One region of the Micromonospora sp. NPDC092111 genome, then DNA from elsewhere that is predicted to be linked to it. Evidence: riboswitches for the same ligand, from Rfam matches in the RefSeq annotation. Region 1 holds a riboswitch; each other region holds the start of a gene.

Evidence for each region. A riboswitch is a leader RNA that binds a small molecule or an ion and turns the genes downstream of it on or off. The one in region 1 is predicted to bind cyclic di-AMP.
Region 2: it holds a riboswitch for cyclic di-AMP, as region 1 does, so the genes downstream of both, ACIQG9_RS17270 (C39 family peptidase) here and ACIQG9_RS21965 (coiled-coil domain-containing protein) in region 1, are expected to answer to the same signal.
Region 3: it holds a riboswitch for cyclic di-AMP, as region 1 does, so the genes downstream of both, ACIQG9_RS12115 (NlpC/P60 family protein) here and ACIQG9_RS21965 (coiled-coil domain-containing protein) in region 1, are expected to answer to the same signal.
Region 4: it holds a riboswitch for cyclic di-AMP, as region 1 does, so the genes downstream of both, ACIQG9_RS08555 (coiled-coil domain-containing protein) here and ACIQG9_RS21965 (coiled-coil domain-containing protein) in region 1, are expected to answer to the same signal.

The regions. Positions count from the first base shown of each region.
Region 1 covers NZ_JBIVRQ010000012.1:49,813-55,148, forward strand. The annotation lists gene ACIQG9_RS21955 (hypothetical protein) at 1-198, opposite strand, end outside; gene ACIQG9_RS21960 (YibE/F family protein) at 574-1,917, shown strand; cyclic di-AMP (ydaO/yuaA leader) riboswitch at 2,084-2,215, shown strand; gene ACIQG9_RS21965 (coiled-coil domain-containing protein) at 2,219-3,241, shown strand; gene ACIQG9_RS21970 (carbonic anhydrase) at 3,306-3,995, opposite strand; gene ACIQG9_RS21975 (helix-turn-helix transcriptional regulator) at 4,169-4,498, shown strand; gene ACIQG9_RS21980 (hypothetical protein) at 4,742-5,092, shown strand; gene ACIQG9_RS21985 (hypothetical protein) at 5,229-5,336, shown strand, end outside.
Region 2 covers NZ_JBIVRQ010000007.1:313,077-318,412, reverse strand. The annotation lists gene ACIQG9_RS17285 (acyltransferase family protein) at 1-18, shown strand, start outside; gene ACIQG9_RS17280 (hypothetical protein) at 135-566, shown strand; gene ACIQG9_RS17275 (hypothetical protein) at 726-1,484, shown strand; cyclic di-AMP (ydaO/yuaA leader) riboswitch at 1,791-1,932, shown strand; gene ACIQG9_RS17270 (C39 family peptidase) at 2,168-3,016, shown strand; gene ACIQG9_RS17265 (hypothetical protein) at 3,091-4,098, opposite strand; gene ACIQG9_RS17260 (CDP-glycerol glycerophosphotransferase family protein) at 4,324-5,336, opposite strand, start outside.
Region 3 covers NZ_JBIVRQ010000004.1:318,398-323,733, forward strand. The annotation lists gene ACIQG9_RS12090 (VOC family protein) at 1-17, shown strand, start outside; tRNA gene ACIQG9_RS12095 (tRNA-Gly) at 277-350, opposite strand; gene ACIQG9_RS12100 (zinc metalloprotease) at 586-1,605, shown strand; gene ACIQG9_RS12105 (pyridoxamine 5'-phosphate oxidase family protein) at 1,669-2,226, opposite strand; gene dcd (dCTP deaminase) at 2,305-2,883, shown strand; gene ACIQG9_RS12115 (NlpC/P60 family protein) at 2,919-3,959, opposite strand; cyclic di-AMP (ydaO/yuaA leader) riboswitch at 3,972-4,108, opposite strand; gene ACIQG9_RS12120 (C40 family peptidase) at 4,263-5,279, opposite strand.
Region 4 covers NZ_JBIVRQ010000003.1:1,665-7,000, reverse strand. The annotation lists gene ACIQG9_RS08565 (HelD family protein) at 1-1,723, shown strand, start outside; gene ACIQG9_RS08560 (cation diffusion facilitator family transporter) at 1,829-2,743, shown strand; cyclic di-AMP (ydaO/yuaA leader) riboswitch at 2,896-3,027, shown strand; gene ACIQG9_RS08555 (coiled-coil domain-containing protein) at 3,032-4,096, shown strand; gene ACIQG9_RS08550 (hypothetical protein) at 4,211-4,705, shown strand; gene ACIQG9_RS08545 (SRPBCC family protein) at 4,837-5,304, opposite strand.

The DNA of each region.
Region 1 (5,336 bases):
GCCCACATCCGGCACCATGGTTAACCGGCCGACCGTGTGGCCGGTCCCGGTCGACGCGCCGTGCCCGGCCCGGTGACCGCCGACGACGTGCGCGTCGTGGCCGAGGGTGTGCATCGCGGCCAGGCCGAACAGGGTGCCGACGAGCAGCAGCAGCCGGAGCCACCACCCGGTCGTCGCCATCGTCCTCGCCAGCCGCACGGTTCCACGCTAGCGGGCCCCGCCGACCGGCGGGCGGGGACCGGTGGGCTCGCACGCGCCGGGCACGGCGTGTCGGCACCGCTCCCCGACCGGCCGCTGAAGGTAAGTTCGCGCGCCGGGGCACGGCGAACCGCGCGGGGCGGGCGGGGTGCTGGCTACCATCGTCCGACGATGACCCGCCGTCCGCCGCCACCACCGTGCGCCCCGTCAGGGCCGGGCCGGGGTGGACGCCCGGGTCGCCCGCTCGCCGTACGTGACGGTGCCGGCACCCCGGGACGACACCGGGGCTTCGGTCCCGGCCGTCGTCGCCCGGTGGTGAACCGGCCGGCCGGTTGACACGTATCCCGTCCCGGATCGTTGGGAGAACTCGCACACATGGGCGCCGACCACACCCGTCCCGCTCCGTCCACCCCGCCCGGGGTGCGACGGATCCTCGTCGTGACCGTGGTCCCGCTGATCGTCGTCACGGTGATCGCCGCGCTGGTGCTCTGGCCCCGGCACACCCGGGAGCCCGACCAGGGCGGGCAGGTGCCCCGCTTCCACGGCACGGTGACCCGGGTGGTGACCGAGCCCTGCCCACCCGGCCCGGCCACGCCCGAGGGCACGCCGAGGGCCGCCGACGGCCCGTGCGGCACGGTGACGGTCACCGTCGAGCAGGGGCCGGACAGTGGCCGGCAGGTCGAGACGCCGGTCCCGTCGGGTCCGGGTGCGCCCAGGGTGGCGGTCGGCGACGAGGTGGTGCTGGTCGAGCTGACCGACCCGACCGATCCCTCGGCGAGCAGCTACAACATCGCCGAGCACCAGCGCGGCAAGCCGCTGCTCTGGCTGGTCGCCCTCTTCGCGGCGGCGATCGTGGCGTTCGGCCGGTTGCGCGGGCTGGCCGCGCTGGCCGGCCTCGGGGCCAGCTTCGCCATCCTGCTGACCTTCGTGGTGCCGGGCATCTCGGCGGGCGGCTCGCCGCTGCCGATCGCGGTCACCGGCTCCGCGCTGATCATGTTCGTGGTGCTGTACCTGACCCACGGGATCACCGCGCAGACCTCGGTGGCGGTGCTCGGCACCCTGGGCAGCCTGGTGCTGACCGGCGTCCTCGGCACGCTGGCCACGGCCGCCACCCACCTGACCGGGTACGGCAGCGAGGAGGCCACCACACTGTCGATGTACCAGCGCGACGTGGACCTGCACGGCCTGCTGCTGGCCGGGATCATCATCGGTTCGCTCGGCGTCCTGGACGACGTCACCGTCACCCAGGCGGCCACCGTCACCGAGCTGGCGCACGCCAACCCGGGGCTGTCCCGGTTGCAGCTCTACCGGGCCGCCACCCGGGTCGGGCGGGCGCACATCGCGTCGACGGTCAACACCATCGTGCTGGCGTACGCGGGCGCCTCACTCCCGCTGCTGCTCCTGCTCACCGCCGACAGCCGGCCGGTCGGCGAGATCCTGACCAGCGAGTTCCTGGCCCAGGAGATCGTCCGCAGCGCGGTGGCGACGCTCGGCCTGGTGGCGGCGGTGCCGCTGACCACCGGGTTGGCCGCCCTGGTCAGCACCGCCGGGCGTGGCCCCGCCGACGCCCCGCCGGGCGGGCCGGCGCCCACCCCTCGCCCCGCCCCCGACCGTGCCACGGCGCTTGAGGCGTTGAGCGCCCCCCGGCACGGCGGTCCGTCCACCCCGGCCCCCGCAGGGTGGCCAGATCCGGAAAGGAGCACGGACACCGCATGGTGACACTCCTCTGCGTGACCAGAGGCGAGTTCGCGGCTGTCGGCCGCGTCACTGGTCACGCACCGCCATCGGGAAATAACGCATTTAGTCGGGTTCTGGACGTAGATCCTCGGGACGACTCTCGGGTAACCTCGCTGCCGGTCACCGCCGAAGGCGCGCACCGGCGCCAGCGGGGCCACCGCCCAATCGCCGTACGGCGAACCGGGGAACCGAGCACCTGGGGTGAATCCGCACCAGCGGTAGGGGCCACTTCCGCCCCGAACCCGTCAGCTAACCCGGTCGGCGGTCGACGGAAGGGAAAACTGTGACGGCACCCCTGCGCCGCTGGTTGACACCGGTGGTGGCCGTAGTCGCCGCCCTGGCCATCGTCACCGGGCCGGCCGCCCCGGCGACGGCCGCGCCCAACACCCCCACCCCCTCGGGGCACGAGGAGGACGAGGAGCCACAGCTACTCACCGACGTCATCGAGACCACGAACCGTGAGTACTCGGCGGCGAAGACCAAGCTGGAGAAGTCCAAGAAGCGCCAGCTCCAGCTCGCCATCGAGGTGGCGAAGGCACAGCAGGAGCTGGACGCGCTGGCCCCGCAGGTCAACGAAATCGCGGCCCAGTCGTACCGGACGGGTCGGGTCGGCCCGGTCGCCGCGCTGCTGGAGAGTGACGCCCCGGACGCCTTCGTCCGGCGGGCCGCCGCGCTGGACGAGCTGAACATGGTCAACGCCGGCAAGCTGGCCGAGGTCAACGAGGTCAAGACCCGCGCCGAGCAGGCGAAGCTGGCGCTCGACGCCGAGGTGCGCGAGCAGCAGAAGCAGACCAACATCATGGCCAAGAAGAAGACCGAGGCCGACAAGGCGCTCGCCCTGGTCGGGGGCAAGGGCTTCACCGGCGGCCTGGTCAACGCCACCTCGCCGGTGGCCCGGGTCGCCCCGGGCCGGACGTCCGACGGCGAGTGGCGCGGCGAGTCGTGCAGCGAGAACGACCCGACCACCTCCGGCTGCGTCACGCCGCGCACGCTGCACATGTACAGGGAGGTCAAGCGGGCCGGCTTCAGCCGCTTCGTCGGCTGCTACCGCTCGGGTGGGCCGTGGGAGCACCCGAAGGGCAAAGCCTGCGACTGGTCGTTGCAGAACAGCGGCTTCAGCCCGTGGCACAACAACGACACCCGGATGTACGGCAACAACCTCGCCGCGTTCCTGATCCGCAACGCGGACCGGCTGGGCATCTACTACGTCATCTGGAACCGGCAGATCTGGTTCCCGGCCAGCGGCTGGAAGTCGTACTCCGGACCGTCGAACCACACCGACCACGTACACGTGTCGCTGTTGTAACCACCCCCGCGCCGCATCGAGGGCCGTCCCGCGTCTCGCGGGGCGGCCCTCGTCGTCAGCGGGGTCAGCCGGCGACGGCGGCCGGCTGGCCGACGGGGCCGGGCAGCGTCACGGCCGGGCCGTCGACCGGGGCGGGAGCCGGTGCCGGGTCCGGGGCGGAGGCCACCGTCCGCACCTCGCCGGCGGCGAGCCGGTACGACATGCCGACCACCGCGCACCGCCCGGCGGCGACCTCGGCGGCGATCACCGGGGAGTTGCCGAGCAGCACCTCGACGGTCTGCGCGATGTGGATGTCGACGATCCCGTCGATGTCGTGCACGCCCTCCTGGGCCGCGCGGCGCAGGCTGGGGCCGACGGCGGCGACGACCGAGTAGAGGTGCCCGGGGGGTTGGGTGCCGGTGCGGGCGGCGTCCCGGGCGGCCTGCACCGCGCCGCAGGAGTCGTGCCCGAGCACCACCACCAGCGGGGTGCCGAGGACCGTCACCGCGTACTCGACGCTGCCGAGCACCTCGGGGCCGGCGGTGTGCCCGGCGGTCCGGACGACGAAGAGGTCGCCCAGCCCCCGATCGAAGATGATCTCGGCGGCGAGCCGGGAGTCGGAGCAGCCGACGATCGCCGCGAAGGGGTGCTGGCCGTCGGCGACGGCGGCCCGGTGGCCGGCGTCCTGGTTGGGGTGGCGGGGCACCCCGGTGACGAAACGCCGGTTGCCGGCGTGCAGCTCGGCGAGCGCCTGGGTGGGAGTGATCTGGGCCATTGCCTCACCTCGGTCCGTGATCGCACCTGGTCACGCCCGCCGAACAGCGGCGACGGCCGTGATCCCACGGTCACACGCTGCGAAAGGTGCGTCAAGATTTCGTGATACAGATTTCAGGCTTTGGTCGGCGCGATGTCGGCCGGGGGTCCGTCCGGACCGGAAGGGGCCATACGATGGCGGGCATGGCGACGACAGGCGAGAACGGGAGCACCCGGAACTGGACCTTCCTCACCAACCACGGTCACGTACTACTCGCCATCGCCCGCAACCCCACCGCCCGGCTGCGCGACGTCGCCGACGAGGTCGGGGTGACCGAGCGGGCCGCCCAGGCGATCGTCGCGGACCTGGAGGCCGGGGGCTACCTGCGGCGTACCCGGGTCGGCCGGCGCAACGAGTACACGATCAACCCGAGCGGGCACTTCCGGCACCCGGCCGAGGCCGACCGGCAGGTCGGCGACCTGCTCACCCTCTTCACCCCCGAACCCGCCGACTCGGGGGCCTGAACCTGGCGGCCCGGCCGGGCGGCGCGGCGCGGGCTGTCGGGTGTGGTGGGTCAGCGCGGGCCGCCGCTGTCGGGGCGCGCCGCCGGCCGATCGTGCCCGACATCGGCGCGGTATCCCGGGGCAGGTCAGCGGGCGCGTCCGGGTCGGAAGTCGTTCGTCCACAGGGCACACCGTGGCCCGGGTCACCGGCCCGGTCGGGTCGGTGACGCTGCGCGGACGGCCGGACGGGGATAGGTTGGACGGGTGATCCCGGCAGCTTCCACCCGGCCCGTCTGGGTGTCGAGGCTGCGCGACCTGACCCGGCTGGCGGTCACCGCGCTGGTCCTCGCGGTCGGCATCGGCGGCCTGTTCGCCGCGAGCGGCGGCCCGGCCGCCGCCGCGTCCGCCGGCCGCCCGAACGTGGTGGCCTCCCGGGTGGCCGAGCTGCCCGCCGGCACCCGGCCCGAGGCCGAGCAGGCCGTCGAGGCACCCGCCCGGCCGGTCCCGGCCCGGCGCGCCGCCGTCCCCGCCGCCCGGCCCGCCACGCCGGCTGGCCCGGCGACCACGGACCCGGCCCGGGACGGCACCGGCCGGCGCGGTCCACCCCGGAGCTGAGCCGCGCCGCACCGTCGAGGTGTCGGGGGCCGTCCCGGCCCGCCCCGCGCCGACCTCCCCGGGTACGCCGCCCACCCGCTCCGCCGCCCATCGGGCTCCCCTCCGTCCACATCGTTCCCACCGTGAGGTGTTGGTGATGCAGACCGTCTTCTCCGCCGTCCTGCCCGACGTCCCCGCCGCCGCCCTGATCTGGCTGGTCCTGCTCGCCGTCGCGGCGATCGCCGTCGCGGCCCTGGTCGTCCGC
Region 2 (5,336 bases), on a different contig from region 1:
CCGCGCGAGCCGCGCTGATGCGGCGGGGCGGATCGGGGCGTGGGCCGGGTCGGGTCGGGTCGTCCACGGTGGCCGGCGCGCCGACACGCCCGCCGACGCTGCGGGTCGGTCCGATCGGCGGTAGCCTGGGTGCCGTGCTCCCGGTCGCGCTCACCAGTCCGCTGTGGTGGGTGGCGCGTTGGAGTGTCCGGCTGCTGACCGGCCTCGCCGTCGCGGTCGCGCTCTCCCTCGGCGCCCCGGCGCTGCCCGAGCCGGTCGAGCTGCCCACCTCCCTGTCGTTCGGCCTGGCGGCCCCGCCCGCCGCCCCCACCGGGTCGGCACCGGTCGTGCTGCTGTCCGGGCCCACCGCCGGCGACCTGCCGGCGTCGTACCGGTCGGTGGCCGGCCCGACCCACGGCCCGGTGCTCGTCACCGGGGCCACCGGCGACCGGCAGGCCGGCACCGCCGGCACCGACGTTCTCCCGCATCCCGCCGGCCCGGGGCGGCTCGTCCCGGCCGCGCCGGCGTCGGCCCCGGCCGGGCGCGCGCCCGCCGTCGCCGGGCCCCGGGCACCTCCGGCGGGCTGATCCACCCGCGCGGGGGCCCGGCCCACCGCGACCGCCGCTACCCGAACCTCACCACCGCACCATCCGACCCGGCCCGGCGCTCCCGTGACGGACGCGCCGCCGGCACCGGACCCGGTGCGGACTCTTCCTCCGCAGTGCCGCTCCCGTGAGGTGCCGACCGTGAACACCGTGCTCTACCAGTTCCTGATCGAGGTCCCGACCGCCGCCGCCATCTGGTCCGCGCTGCTGGTGATCGTGCTCACCGTGCTCACCGTCCTCGCGGCCCGGCCGGAGCGGGACCGTCCGGCCGACGCCGAGCCCGCCGGCCCGTCGCCGGACGCCGCGCCGCAGCCCGCGGACCTGCGCCGGTACGCCGGGGAGGTGGCCGTCGCCGCGTCCGGGGCCGCGCAGACGGCCCGCCGTCGTCGGGCGGCCTGGCTGGCCGCCCAGGAGGACGTCGACCGCACCTGGCAGGCGTACGACGCGGCGGAGTCCGCCGCCCGCCGGTTCGCCGGGGCCGGTGCCCTGCCCAGCCCGCGTACGCCCCGCACCCCCGCCGAGTACGCCGGCCGGGAGCGCTGGCTGCACCAGACGGCCGTGGCGGCGCATTGGCGGGGGGAGTTGTCGGTGGAGCGGCTGCGCGACGTCTTCGCCCACCGGGACGGCTGGGACCAGCGCCGGCACCCGGTCGAGCAGGAGGTGCTGCTCGCCCGGGCGGTACGCGCGGAGCGGCGGGCGGCGTACCGGGCGGCGGCCGAACGGGAACGGAGGGCGTGGCGGGACGCGGAACTGGCCGCCGAGGCGGCCCGCGCCCTGGCCGCCGAGGCGTACGCGGCGGCGGGGCGGCTGCGCCCCGGCCGGATCCCCGCCCCGCGCCCGGCGGGACGGGGGACCCGTACGGCGACGGCGGCCCGCTGGCGTCCGGCCCGGGTGGGCTGACCCCCGTCGGGGCCGAATCGTTATCCGGAATGTGGTGAGCCCGGTCACCCGAAAGTCGAACCGGTCATCCGACCACAGCCGGTGACATCGATCGCGACGATCATCGGTGGTTGCCGCCGCGCTGTCCGGTTGCCGCCCGGTCGGGCCGCGACAACCAGGTGTCCCATTGAGTCGAGTCAGTGCCGAACTGCACCGGAAATCCGTCACCCTGGCCATGTTTGCGCAGCTCGGAGCGCTTGGCGGGGTGAAAGTCGACCAGTAGTGTCGCCTCGGTCCGGTGCGGTTTCCGATCGCAAGAGGCGACGCCGCGCCGACCCGCTCAATCGTGACCAGTCACGAACCGGGGACCCATTGCACCTGGGGTGAATCCACGGGCCACGGCCCGAGGTAGGGCGATCTTCCCGCCCGAATCCGTCAGCTAACCCGGTAGGCGGCGTCGGAAGGAGTTCCATCCTCGTGCAGCACGATCCCACCCCCCGGTCGTTCCCCCACCTCGGTGCCGGGTGCCGACGCCGGACCGTCGCGTCCTGACGCGCTGATCCCGGCCAACCGCCCCGCCGCCCGGTCCTCGTCCGGGCGGTCACTCGCCGAGCGGGCCCGCTGAACACCCCGATCCGCGGATGGCGTACCGCCATCTGCTGGCCCGGCGTGCCCGCCCCGCCCCCGTCCCGTGGAGGAACACCGTGAAGCACCACCTGAAGCGGCAGCTACGACGCCTGACCACCGAGCGTCGGTACCAGTTCGTCGCCGGCTCGGCCGCGGCCCTCGTCCTGGCGACCGGTGTCGCCGCCCTGGTCGACGGCTCCGACGACCGCCCGGCCCGGCAGACCCCGACCGCGGTGGCCGAGGCGGCCCCCCGGCTCGACGACGTGGCCACCCGCGCCCAGGCCCGGCTCGCCGCCACCCCGCCGGCCAGCCCGTCGGCCAGCCCTTCCGTGAGCCCGTCGGCGAGCCCGTCGCCGAGCGCCAGCAAGGCCAAGGCCACGGCAAACCCGGACCTGACCCGCCAGGCGGCGCCGAAGCCGCCGTCGTCGAAGGTCCTCAGCTACGACTACCAGGCCCAGACCACCTACTACTACTGCGGCCCGGCGGCGGTGCGCAACGCGCTCAGCGCGGCCGGCATCGACCGCACCCAGGATGCCCTCGCCGCTCAGCTCGGCACCACCGAGATGGGCACCAACTCGGCCGAGGACACCACCCGGGTGCTCAACGCGGTGGTGAAGGGCGACCCGTACCGGACCCGGATGTTCGCCGGCATGCCGAGTTCCGCGCAGATCGACCGGCTCCAGGCCGACGTGGTCGCGGCGGTCACCGACAAGCGGGCCGTGGTCGCGAACGTGGCCGGTGACGCCACCGACGTCGACGGCGGCTGGCACTCCTTCCCCGGCGGCCACTACATCGCCGTCGTGGGCTACCGGAACGACGGGCGTACCGTCCGGATCGCCGACTCGGCCGACCCGTCGCTGCCGGGGTACTGGGTCAGCACGGTCGACCTGGCGAACTGGATCGCCACCCGGGGCTACTCCGCCTGATCCTGCTCCGTACGCCACGGGCGTCGGTCCCCCTCGGGGACCGACGCCCGTGGCGTCTACCGGCGCGATGCGTCTCAGTAGTCGATGAAGCCGTACAGGGCCAGGTGGTTCGACTTCGTCCCGCTCACCGTGTGGCCGACGGGCGAGGGCCGCACGCCACCCCGGACGAAGAGATAGTCGATCTTACTTGAACCGCTGGTCGCCGCGGTGCCGTAGCCGGTCATGCCGAAGCCGCTCAGCGTGCTCGACGCGATGCCGGTGCGGTTGGCGTCGATCCCCACGATCCGGATCGTCGATGCGTTCAGCAGGCTGGTGGCGTCCGCGCCGAGGTGGATGCCGGTGTTCGCGATTCCGGTGTCGCCGTCGCCCGCGCAGGCGTTCTGCCGGTTCTCCTGTGGCAGGTGCATGGTGGCGGCGAACACGGAGGTGCCGGTCTCCTTGACGGTGAACCTGGCCGCGATGGCGCTCGTCCGCTTCCACTTGTAGTAGTCGGTGGTGTCCGGGTCACTGTTCGGCGGCTTGTAGAGGGTGCACCCGGCGCCGTTGTTGTAGGCCGTGCCCGGCTTCAGCCAGCCGGCGCTCCAGTACTTGGAGATGTCGCCGACGGCGAGGCTGAGGGTCCTGGTGTTCCAGATGATCGCATTGGTCTGCTTCTTCTTGAGATCGCCGAGCGCCTGCGAACTGCACTTGTGGGTGCTGCCCCAGGGCTCCGGGTCACTCCAGGCCACGATCGCCCCGTAGCTGCCGGCCGGGTAGCCGAACTTGGCCGAGAGCTGGTCGGCGTACGCCTCGGCCTGGCCGGTGCCGCGCACCTGTTGCACGATCAGGATGTCGGGTGCCACCACGCCGGCGGTGCCGGTCGCGCCGTTGTCGTCCACCAGCATCGAGGTGAGGTGGTCCGGCCCGGAGATGCGGGTGCACGACCCGTCGGAGTTGTTGACCACGAGGTTCTCGATGTTGTTGTTGTAGACCCGCAGGACCCGGTCGGCCGCCGCGACGGTGGTCTCGCCCGCCTCGGTCGAACGGGCCGACGCGGGTGCCCCCAGCAGCGGGGTGAGTGCGACGATCAGGAAAGCTGCCATCGGTGCCGACCAGTGCCTCGAACGCAAGAAACCGCTCCCATCCTGGCTGGTGCGATGGGCTGCTCCACCCATCCAGGCATCGAACTCTAGCGTGATCATCGTCGGTCGGATGTCCCTGCGCGCCCGGTCACCGCCCCCGAACCGGGCCCGCGGGACGAGCCCGCATTCCGCAGGGCGGCCGGTGGCTCGACCCGTACCGCTGACCGGCCGGGGCGCGGTGGACGGTCAGCCGCGGGAGGGGACGGCCCCGTCCCACGCGGCGGTGCCGGCGGTACGCGGGGCCGGCGGGTTCCAGCCCGGCTCCAGCTCCCGCCGGGCGGCATCGAGGAAGCCGTCGGCGTACGAGTCGGCCGGGAAGTCGCCCAGGTAGCGGCGGCGGGTCTCCCACCGGGCCGCCGCCAGCGGGTCGGTGTCCAGCAGGCCGGCCAGCACGTCGTCCACGTTGGACATGTCCCGGCGCAGCACGTAGCCGGAGCCGGCCAGCGGGAACCGCGCGACGAAGTCGTCCCCGTCCACCCCCAGGTCGGTCACCGCGTACGGCTTGCCGGAGTAGAGGTAGTCGGAGATGACCCCGGAGACGTCGGAGACCAGCGCGTCGGAGCGGTTGACGCAGTCGGTGAGGCTCAGCTCGCGGCTGGCCGCCGCACCCCACACGTGCTGCCGGCCGGTGCGCGCCCGGTCCGCGGCCAGCAGCTCGGTGAGTCGGGCGAGCTGCCGGGCCGAGGTCGGGTTCTGGCCGGTGTACGGGTGGGCCCGCAGGATCACCGTGGCCCCCCGGTCGAGCAGGCGGCGCAGCAGCGTCTCGGCCACCGGCAGCGAGCAGTAGTTGGCGTCGGCGTGGTGCCCGGTCCAGGTCGGGGTGTAGAGCACCGTCGGGTGCGGCCGGCCGGTGACCGCCCCGGTGCGTACCTCGATGGCCTCGACCTGCGGGCGGCCCACCACGACGAACTTCTCGGCGGGGATCTCCACGCCGGCCCGGGCGTACCGCTCGATCGCGGCCGGACCGGCCACGAAGATCTTGTCGAAGATGGCCGAGACCGGGTTGGCGCTGGGCGCCTTGTCGCTGTCGCCGTGGTGCAACTGGACGTGGGTGAGCTGGGTGAACCGGATGCAGTGGCTGTTCTTCGCCCCGTGGTTGACGTAGAACGCCACCCGCAGGCTGGGCGCCAGCACCTCGTCCATCGCCTTGAGGGTGGGGCAGTAGACCACCGGGGCGCGGGTCGCGGCGGCGATCGTGG
Region 3 (5,336 bases), on a different contig from region 1:
AGGACGCGGGCTCGTAGCCGCGCTCTTGGTTCACCCACGGCCGCCGCGAGGCGTCGACGCAGGACGGCACATCGAGCGAGCAGCTCCAAGATGCGAACGCAGGCCGACAGGTCGGACGCCTGTCCCTCATGTTCGCTGCCCGCGCGACCGCGCCGGTGTTGGCTCCACCGCAGTGCGCGCGGCAACCCCGGTCCCTCGACAGCCGCACGGCAAGGGTCGGCAGGACATCGAAAGGCCCTGGCTCGGGACTCGCGTCCTGACCAGGGCCTTCGTGCGTGGAGCGGGTGACGGGAATCGAACCCGCACTGTCAGCTTGGGAAGCTGATGTTCTGCCATTGAACTACACCCGCAGGCGGGATCACTCTACCTGAGGTCACCAGCCCCGCGCACCCTGGTCCCCTCGCCGCGCCGATCATCACCCCTGAGAGATCGACCACTCACCCTGTGGAACGACGAGCGGTCAGATGTTTCACAGGAGCAACATAAGCCCGTTCTCAAATGTGTCGATCGGTTGTAACGTCACCCCCACGTTTTCGACCACGGTACGACATACCCCCTGTCGTACCGCGAGAAAGAGGTGGGCCCATGGGACTCCGTCCCAACCTGCTGACCCGGCGTGCCGCCGGTGTCGCGTCGACGACCCTCGCGCTGCTGCTGAGCACCGCCGCGGTGGGCGTCGTACCCGCTGCTTCCGCCTACTCCGCCGCTCCTGAGGGCGCCTCCTGCGCCGAGCCGACCGACGTCCACTCGGACGCCCGGGTCCGTGGCGGCAGCAAGGCCGCCCACAAGCGACACGACCCGAACGAGCTGACCGCCAAGCAGGTGCAGGAGCGGGAGGCGGACTTCGCCGCCGCGCTGCGCAACAGCACCCTGCGGTCGAAGTCCAGCCTCCGCGCCGGCGCGACCGAGGGCAAGACGGTCGCGCTGGCCGCGGTGACCGTCCCGGTCGTCGTGCACGTCATCCAGCGGGACAGCACCCGGGCCGGGGGCAACATCCCCGACTCGCTGATCAACTCGCAAATCACCGTGCTAAACCAGGCGTACAGCGGTGCCACCGGCGGCGCGGCCACCGGTTTCACCTTCCAGCTCCAGCAGATCAACCGGGTCACCAACGCGGCCTGGTACCCGATCGTGCAGGGCTCCTCGGCCGAGCGGCAGATGAAGACCTCGCTGCGCACCGGCGGCAAGAACACCCTCAACATGTACCTGGGTGAGCTGAGCGACGACCTGCTCGGCTGGGCGACCTTCCCGAAGCGCTCCCTGGACGTGATGGACGGCGTCGTCGTGCTCGGCGAGTCGCTGCCGGGCGGCACCGCCACCAACTACAACCAGGGCGACACCGGCACCCACGAGATCGGCCACTGGCTGAACCTCTACCACACCTTCCAGGGTGGCTGCTCCGGCTCGGGTGACAGCGTCTCCGACACCCCGGCCGAGGCGTCGCCGGCGTTCCAGTGCCCGACCGGTCGGGACACCTGCACCGCGACCGGCAAGGACCCGATCACCAACTTCATGGACTACACCTACGACTCGTGCATGTACCAGTTCACCGCTGGGCAGGCGAGCCGCATGGTGAACGCGTGGACCGCCTACCGCGCGGCCTGACGACATCGCAGACGCCGGTGCCGGCTCCGTCTCAGGACGGAGCCGGCACCGGCGTTTCCGGGGTCAGGCGGCCGTCCGGCGGGTGTCGAAGCCGTGCCGGCCGCGCCGGGTCGGGCGCTGCTCGGGCAACCCGGCGGCGCCGCCGGAGTGGGCCGCCACCGGATCCAGCCAGACCTGCACGGTGGACCGGCCGCCGTCGGGACTCATCGGGCCGCCGTGACCACGGCGGGTGAGCATGGCCACGTCGACGCCGAACTCGAAGAGCCGCCAGTCGACCTGCGGGGCCGCCCGGCCGACCTCGGCCACCAGGGCCACCCGGGCCGGGTCGGTCACCGGCTGGACGCGACCGGCGAGGTACGCCTCGTCGTCGCTCTCCTCCGGCGGGAACGAGTGGAGCGCGTACCGGCCGTCGCGTTCGAGGTCGCGGCGCTTGGGCGAGTCGACGACGAAGCAGAAGAGCCCGCCGTCGACGATCAGCGGGCAGACCGGGTGCACCCTGGGGCCGCCGTCGGCACGGACCGTCGCCAGGTAGCCGAAGCCTGACCCGTACTGCTGGAGGAGAAGGTGGATCCCGTCGGCGAGTCGGGGCTCGTCAGCGGCGAATTCGGACCAGGAAGCCATGCCGACATTCTATCGAACATGCGTTCGAAAAGCAGTCCGACACGCAGCTCATCCGGCTCGTTTCGATATGGTGTGCCGATGCTGCTCTCCGACCGGGACCTGGTCTCCGAGATCAAGGCAGGCGCGCTGGCGCTGGAGCCGTTCGAGCCCAGCCTCGTGCAACCGTCAAGCATCGACGTACGCCTCGACAAGCTGTTCCGGGTCTTCAACAACCATCTCTACACCCACATCGACCCGGCGGTGCAGCAGGACGACCTGACGTCGATGGTCGAGGTGCCGGAGGGTGAACCCTTCGTGCTGCACCCGGGCGAGTTCGTGCTCGCCTCCACCCTTGAGGTGATCTCGCTCGGCGACCAGCTCGCCGGCCGGCTGGAGGGCAAGTCGAGCCTCGGCCGGCTCGGCCTGCTCACCCACTCGACCGCCGGCTTCATCGACCCGGGCTTCTCCGGGCACGTCACGCTGGAGCTGTCCAACGTGGCGAACCTGCCGATCACCCTCTGGCCGGGGATGAAGATCGGCCAGCTCTGCATCTTCCGGCTGTCCTCGCCGGCCGAGCACCCGTACGGCTCGGAGGTCTACGGGTCGCGCTACCAGGGTCAGCGTGGGCCGACCCCGAGCCGCTCCTGGCGGAACTGGCGCACCTGGCCGACCCGCTGACCGTCCGGGCCCCGCCCGGGGCCCGGACGTCGGCGTCAGTCGGGCCGGCCGTAGCTGTTGACCGGCCCGTCGTCGACCCGCTTCATCTTGACCGGCTGGCCGGCCTGGGAGGCGTGCACCACCCAGCCGTCCCCCACGTACATCCCGACGTGGTGCAGGTCGGAGTAGTAGAAGACCAGGTCGCCGGGGCGCAGGTCGGCCCGGCTCACCCGGGCGGTCACCTGGCGCTGCTGCCGGGCGTTGTGCGGCAGCGACACCCCGGCCCGCGCCCAGGCGGCCAGCGTCAGGCCCGAACAGTCGTAGTTGTTGGGCCCGGCCGCGCCCCACACGTACAGCTTGCCGATCTGGGCGCAAGCGAACTTCACCGCCGTCCCGGCCGGGCCACCGGGGTAGCCGGCCGGGCACGGGGCCGGGCGCAGCGGCCCGCCACCGCCGTTGCCGTACACCTTGAGCCGCAGTTTCTGTAGCCGGTCGATCTCGGTGTTGATCTGGTTCTTCTTCGCCGCTAGCTGGGCCTCGGTGCGGGTGAGCTGGGCGACCATCTCGTCCAGCGGGGCCTTGGTCGCGGCGAGTTCGTCGCGCAGGTCGGCGACGGTCTGCACCTCGCGTTGCTGGCGGCTGGCGAACCGGTCCAGCAGCTCCAACTGCTCGACCACCTGGCCGGGCGTACGGCTGCCCAGCAGGGCGTTGACCGTGGAGACGTGCTGACCCTTGTACGCCTCGACGGCGAGGCCGCTGACCTGGTCCATGGCCTGGTCCACCCGGCGCTGCAACGGCGCGATCCGCCGGCCGAGCGTGTCGGCCTGCCGGCGCTTGGCGGCGAGGTCCTGCCGGGTGGCGTTGTGCTGCTCGATGATCGGTTCGAGCGTGTTCCAGTCCTGGTCGATCTGTCGTTCGATCTCGGCGACCGAGGGGTCGGCGTGGGCCGCCGTGCCGCCAGCGGTCAGCACGACCGCGGCTCCGGCCAGGGCGGCGAGGACGGCGGTGAAGCGGGACCAGCGTGGGCGCGGCGCAGCCGTCCGCCGGGCGACCTGGGTCGTCCGGCGCGACGGTGGCCGCGGGGCATGGTGTGCCACCGGGCTCCGGGCTCCTTCTTCCGTGACCGCCTACCGGGTTAGCTGACGGGTTCGGGCGGGAAGGGAGCGCCCTACCGCAGTGGTTGCGGATTCACCCCGGCGTACCTGGGTCCCCGGCTCGCCCGCAGGCGACTCGGCGGTGCCGGCCGTCGCCGCCCTGGTTGGGTGGACCTGTTGGCGGCCGACGATTGACCAGAGTAGAGATGGTCGTTATCGATCCGCAACCCGCCCGGCCGTGACACGTCGTTCCCGGATACACGGAACCCCCGGTCCACTGGACCGGGGGTTCCGCGCGTGTGGCGGTCAGCTCGGTCGGCGGAAGCCGGCCACCGGCATGTAGTTGATGCTGCTCACCTGCACCGGCTTACCGGTCCGGGGGGCGTGCACCATCATGTCGTTGCCCAGGTAGAGGCCCACATGGTGCAGGTCGCTGAAGAAGAAGACCAGGTCACCGGGGCGTGCCTCGGAGCGCGGGATGGGCCGGCCCTCGTTCCACTGGGCGCCGGTGAAGTGGGTCAGCGAGATCCCGGCCGCCTTGTAGGCGAACTGGGTCAGACCCGAGCAGTCGAACGAGCTCGGCCCGGTGGCGCCCCAGACGTACGGGTCGCCGACCTGCGCGCAGGCCACCCTGATCGCGGTACGGGCGGCGGCGGTCACCACGCCGTCGACGGTGGGGCAGCCCGCCACCTTCACGGTGGTCTTCGGCATTGATGCCTGGAGGCGCTTGATCTCGGCGTTGATCTTCGTCTTCTTCGCCGCGAGGTCCTTCTCCTGCTGCACCTCGGCGGCGATCAGCGCATCGAGCTTCTGCTTCTCGGCGTCGTACTTGCGACGCACGGCGAGCACGCTCTCGACCTCCTTGCGCTGCTCGGCGGCGAGCCGGTCCAGGATGGTCAACTGCTCGGCGAGGGTGCCCGGCTTGCTGGTGGTCAGCAGCGCGCTGAGCTCCTGCGACGGGCCTGTCTTGTAGTAGCGGGAGGCGAGGTCGCCGACCCGGCCGAGGGCCAACTCGCTCTGCAGGGCCAGCGGCTCGATCTTCTTCTGCAGGTCGGCGGCCTTCTTGCGGTTGACCTTCAACTGGGCGCGGACCTTGTTGTAGTCCTCGATGGTGGGTTCGAGCTGCTCCCACTGCTTGTCGATGGCCGCCTCGATCTCCTCGGGCGACGGCGCGGCGTAGGCCGGCACCGCGAGCATCCCGGCGCCGACGGCGACCGCCGCGACCAGGGTGAGCAGGCGGCGGGCGACCCGGCGCAGGGCCGCCGGACGAGCGGGCGGCTGGCCCTGGACGTGACGATGGAGGGGCATGGTTGCCACCGGCATCGACTCCTTTGCAACCGACCGCCGGGCGCCTCGCTAAGGGGAATACGGAGGCAGACG
Region 4 (5,336 bases), on a different contig from region 1:
CAGCTCCTCCGACGAGAAGGTCACCCGGATCGAGGACGACCTGCTCGACCCGGAGTCGGCCCCGCCGGACCTGCCGGTGGTCGGTGACGGCGCGCTGCTGGCCACCCTCTCCCGGGCGACCGGACGGGGCATGCGGGACATCGTGGCCACCATCCAGCGGGAGCAGGACGAGGCGATCCGCTCCCCCGGCTCGGGCGTCACGATCGTCTCCGGCGGGCCGGGCACCGGGAAGACGGCGGTGGCCCTGCACCGGGCGGCGTACCTGCTCTACTCCGACCGAAGCCGGTACGCCGGCGGCGGGATCCTGGTGGTGGGTCCGTCGTCGGTCTTCGTCGAGTACATCGCCTCGGTGCTCCCCTCGCTCGGTGAGGAGACCGCCACCCTGCACTCGCTGGGTTCGCTCTTCCCGGGCCTGTCGGCCACCCGTACCGACCCGCCGGAGGTGGCGGCGGTGAAGGGTTCGCTGCGGATGCGCCGGGTGCTGGAACGGGCGGCGCGGGACGCGGTGCCGGACGGCCCGGAGGAGTTGCGGCTGCTCTACCGGGGAGCGCTGCTGAAGTTGGACCGGCGGGAGCTGGACGGCATCCGGGACCGGGCGTTGCACCGGGGCGCGCGCCGCAACGAGGTGCGTCGGGCCGGCTTCGACGCGGTGCTCGCCGCGTTGTACGGGCAGGCCCGCCGGCTGGCGGTCGCCCGGCTGCCGGAGCAGCGCGCCTTCGAGGACGAGATCATCGACCGGCCGGAGTTCCGGGAGTTCCTCAAGGCGTGGTGGCCCCGGTTGCATCCCCGGCACGTGCTGGGCTGGCTGGCCCGCCCGGAGCGGCTGCGCCGGTACGCGGGCGGCGTCCTGTCCCGGGCCGAGGTGACGCTGCTGGCCGGGGCGTACCGGTCGCTGGACACCGAGGGGCTGACGGTGGCCGACATCGCCCTGCTGGACGAGCTGGACGCACTGCTGGGCCAGCCGGTGCGCCCGAGGAAGCCGAAGCGGGACCCGTTCCAACTCGCCGGCGGGGTCCGTGAGCTGAGCACGTTCGGCGACCGGCAGCGGGCCGCCCGGGCGGCGGCGCGGGAGCGTCCGGAGGACTACCGGGACTACGCGCACGTGGTGGTGGACGAGTCGCAGGACGTCTCGCCGATGCAGTGGCGGATGGTCGGCCGGCGCGGCCGGCTGGCCTCCTGGACGGTGGTGGGCGACCCGGCGCAGACCGCCTGGACGGGCGACCCGGAGGAGCTGAGCCGGGCCCGGGACCAGGCGCTGGGCCGGCGGCGTCGACACCGGTTCACCCTCTCCACCAACTACCGCAACTCGGCCGAGATCTTCGCGGTGGCGGCGGCGGAGATCCGCCGGCTCTACCCGGACCTGGCGCTGCCGACCGCGGTCCGCTCCACCGGCGTGGACCCGGTCGCGTTGACCGTGCCGGCGGCGGAGCTGGCCCCGGCGACGGCGGGGGCGGTCGAGGCGCTGCTGGCCGAGGTGGAGGGGACGGTCGGGGTGATCACGCCGGTGCCGCGCCGGGACGAGGTCGCCGGCTGGCTGGGCGACCTGGGCGGCTCGCGGCTCCAGGTGGTGACCAGCCTCCAGGCCAAGGGCATGGAGTACGACGGGGTGGTGCTGGTCTGCCCGGGTGAGATCCGGGCCGACCCGGGTTCGGGGGTGCGGACGCTCTACGTGGCGCTGTCCCGGGCCACCCAGCGGCTCACCACGGTCGAGCCGGTGGGCTGACCCGGGCGGCTCCTCCTACGGCGGGGGTGACGGTCACTCACTTGCACATATAGCGATGTGAGCATAGATTGGGCCCGGTCCGCGGCGGCGACGGAAGGTGTGGACGTGGGCGCAGGTCATGACCACGGCGGGACGATCAGCAATGCCGCGCAGCGTCACCGCGGCCGGCTGTGGGCAGCGTTCGCACTGCTCACCGCACTCATGGTGGTCGAGGCGGTGGCCGCGTTCGGCACCGGCTCGCTGGCCCTGCTCTCCGACGCCGGGCACATGTTCACCGACGTGCTCGGCATCGGCATGGCCCTCGCCGCGATCACCGCCACCCGGCGGGCCGACCAGGACCCGCAGCGCACCTTCGGCCTCTACCGGCTGGAGGTGCTCGCCGCGCTGGCCAATGCCGTCCTGCTCAGCGGCGTCGCCGTCTACGTGCTGGTCGAGGCGGTACGCCGGTTCGGCGACCCGCCCGAGGTCATCGCCGGCCCGATGCTGGTGGTGGCGGTGCTCGGCCTGCTCGCCAACCTGGTCGCCTTCGGGCTGCTGCGGGAGGGCGCGAAGGAGAGCCTCAACCTGCGCGGGGCGTACCTGGAGGTGGTCGGCGACCTGCTCGGCTCACTCGGCGTGATCGCGGCGGCGCTGCTGATCGCCGGCACCGGCTGGTGGTGGGCCGACCCGGTGGTCGCCGTGGCGATCGGCCTGTTCATCCTCCCCCGCACCTGGCGGCTGGGACGGGCCGCCGTCCGGATCCTGGTCCAGGCCGCGCCGGAACATCTCCCGGTGACCGCGGTGCACGACCGGCTGACCGCCGTCCCCGGCGTGGCCGAGGTGCACGACCTGCACGTCTGGACGCTCACCTCCGGGATGGAGGTCGCCTCGGCGCACCTCACCATGGCACCCGGGGCCGAGGTCGGCACGGTGCTCGCCGCCGCCCGGGGCGCCCTGCGGGAGGACTTCCACATCGAGCACGCCACCCTCCAGATCGAGCCCGGCGCGGCACCCGGCGCGTGCGGGCCGTCCGACTGGTAGCCAGGGCGGCGGCGGATCGGGCATTTTCTGACCTGTTTTGCCCCCTTTAACGGGTTTCACTCCCGTACCCTCAGTCACGCAGCCGACCGGTGTCACATCCGTACCGGTAGGCTCGGCTCCGGCCTCCGCCAGGCGGCGCCCACCGGCGCCGGCGGTGGCCGCCGCCTAATCGCCCGGCAGGGCGAACCGGGGAACCATGTTCCTGGGGTGCATCCGCGTCAGCGGTAGGGATCTTCCGTCCCGAACCCGTCAGCTAACCCGGTCGGCGGCTGACGGAAGGACATCCGCATGCAGGTACGACGCACCACCGCACGGCTGCTGACCGCAGTCGCCGCGACGCTCGCCCTCGGCGTGTCGTCAGCGCCGTTCGCCGCTCCGGCCGCCGCCGCGCCCACCACCCGGCTCGCCGCTCCCGGGGACGACGACGAGGGCGGCACCCCGGCGTTGCGGGCCCAGCTCGATGCGGCCAGCAAGGGCTGGCTCGACGCCAAGGCCGCGCTGGACCGCTCCACGAAGCGGCAGCAGGAGTTGGACGGGCAGCTCAAGACCATCGAGGCGCAGCTCGTCGTGCAGACCGGCACGGTCGGCGAGATCGCCGGCGCGGCCTACCGCACCGGGCGACTCGGGCCAATGTCGGCCCTGCTCAACAGCAACAGCCCGGGTGGCTTCATGGACCGCGCGGCGGCGCTGGAGACGGTCGCCGCCCGGGAGGACCTGGAGCTGCGCAACCTGATCGAGACCCGGGACCAGGCCACCCGGACCAGGACCGCCGTGGGCCAGGAGATCACCGAGCAGCGCAAGCAGGTCGCCACCATGGCCAAGCGCAAGGACCAGGCCGAGCGCGCGCTGGAGGTGGCCGCCGCCGACAAGCCGGCCAGCACCGCCCGCGACTCGGGCAGTTCGGACGGCACGTCCAGCAGCGACGCCCGGCCGTCCCCGCGCAACTCCGACGGCTCCTGGCCGTCCGAGTCGTGCAGCGTCAACGACCCCACCCCGGCCAACGGCTGCATCACGCCACGCACCCTCAACGCCCTCCAGCAGGCCAAGGCGGCCGGTTACACCCGGTACGTCTCCTGCTTCCGGCCCAGCGGGTCGGGCGAGCACCCCAAGGGCCGGGCCTGCGACTTCGCCGCCCAGAAGAACGGCTTCGGCGGGGTGGCCAGCGGCGGCGACCGGACGTACGGCAACAACCTGGCCGCCTACTTCATCCGCAACGCCGACCGGCTCGGGGTGCTCTACGTGATCTGGTTCAACCGGATCTGGCTGCCCAGCAGCGGGTGGAGGGCGTACAGCGGGGGCAACGGCGACCCGTCCAGCAACCACACCAACCACGTACACCTGTCGATGTACTGAGCCGGCATCCGGTGGTCCGCCGCGCGGGCGGGCCACCGGTACGCCCGCCGACGTACGCCGGCTGTCGCCTGCCGGCCCACGACGACGCGCGCCGGGCCGACGAGCATCGGGGCCATGCGAAGACTCTCCCCCGCCGGCCGTAAGGCGCTGCTCACCGGCCATCTGGTCAGCTCGCTGGGCTGGCTCGGCGCGGACCTGGTGCTGCTCACCCTCGGCGTCGCCGGCCAGCGCGGGGCCGACCCGGCCGTGGTCTACCCGGCGGCGGCACTGGTCGCCACCTGGCTCTTCGCGCCGCTCAGCGTGCTGGTCTGGCTGGTCGGGGTGGCCAGCGCGCTGCTCACCCCGTGGGGGCTGCTGCGGTGGCGCTGGGTGCTGGTCAAGCTGGTGGTCACCACGGTGATGGCCGGCCTGGTGCTGTTCCTGTTCACCCCGAACCTGCGCGCCGCCGCCGACCCCGACGCCACCGCCCACCTGCGGGCGGACGTGATGATCGCACCCGCCGTCTCGACCACCCTGCTGGTCGCCCTGACCGTGATCTCCACCTGGAAACCGTGGGGACGCGTCCGACGGGACGCCCGAGCGCGCCGGACCGTCGCCGCCCGCTCCTGACCCGTTCCGGTGGATGGTCAGACGGGACCGCCGCCGCCCGATCCAGGCCCGTCCCGGTGTCCGCCTGGCCGGCCTGACCGCGCTGCCGGCCCAGGGTTGCCCGGCCGCCGCTCGCTCCAGGCCCGTCCCGGTCAGTCGGCCGCTAGACCGTCGTCGGCCCGGCCGTCCAGCACCGCGCCGAGCCGGGCGGCCAGGCCCAGGTGGGCGGCGCGGGCCTGCCGGAACGCGTACCCGAACAGCGGAGCCGGCGCGGCAAGGGTGATCTCCACGTCGATCCGCAGCAGGTCACCCTCCTCGCGGATCCGGGTGTGGTTACGCACCGTCGTGCCGGGCTGCTGCCGGGCCACCGTGACGATCTCGTCGTCGCCGGCCACCAGGACGTCGGCCTGGTAGGTGATGGGGAACCGCAACGGCCCCAACTCCAGCCGGTCGGTGATCGCGTAGCTGGCCAGCGCGCCCGGTCGGGCCGGCAGCCGGCGTACCCGGACGATCAGCGGATGCAGTTCCTCCTGCCGGGCCAGATCGCTCAGCAGCGCCACCGCGTCCGCCCGGGAACAGCGCGCCCGCATCGTGTAGCTGAAGCTCTCCCGCCGGACCACCGGGCCTCCTGACCGTCGTAGGTCGCCCGATC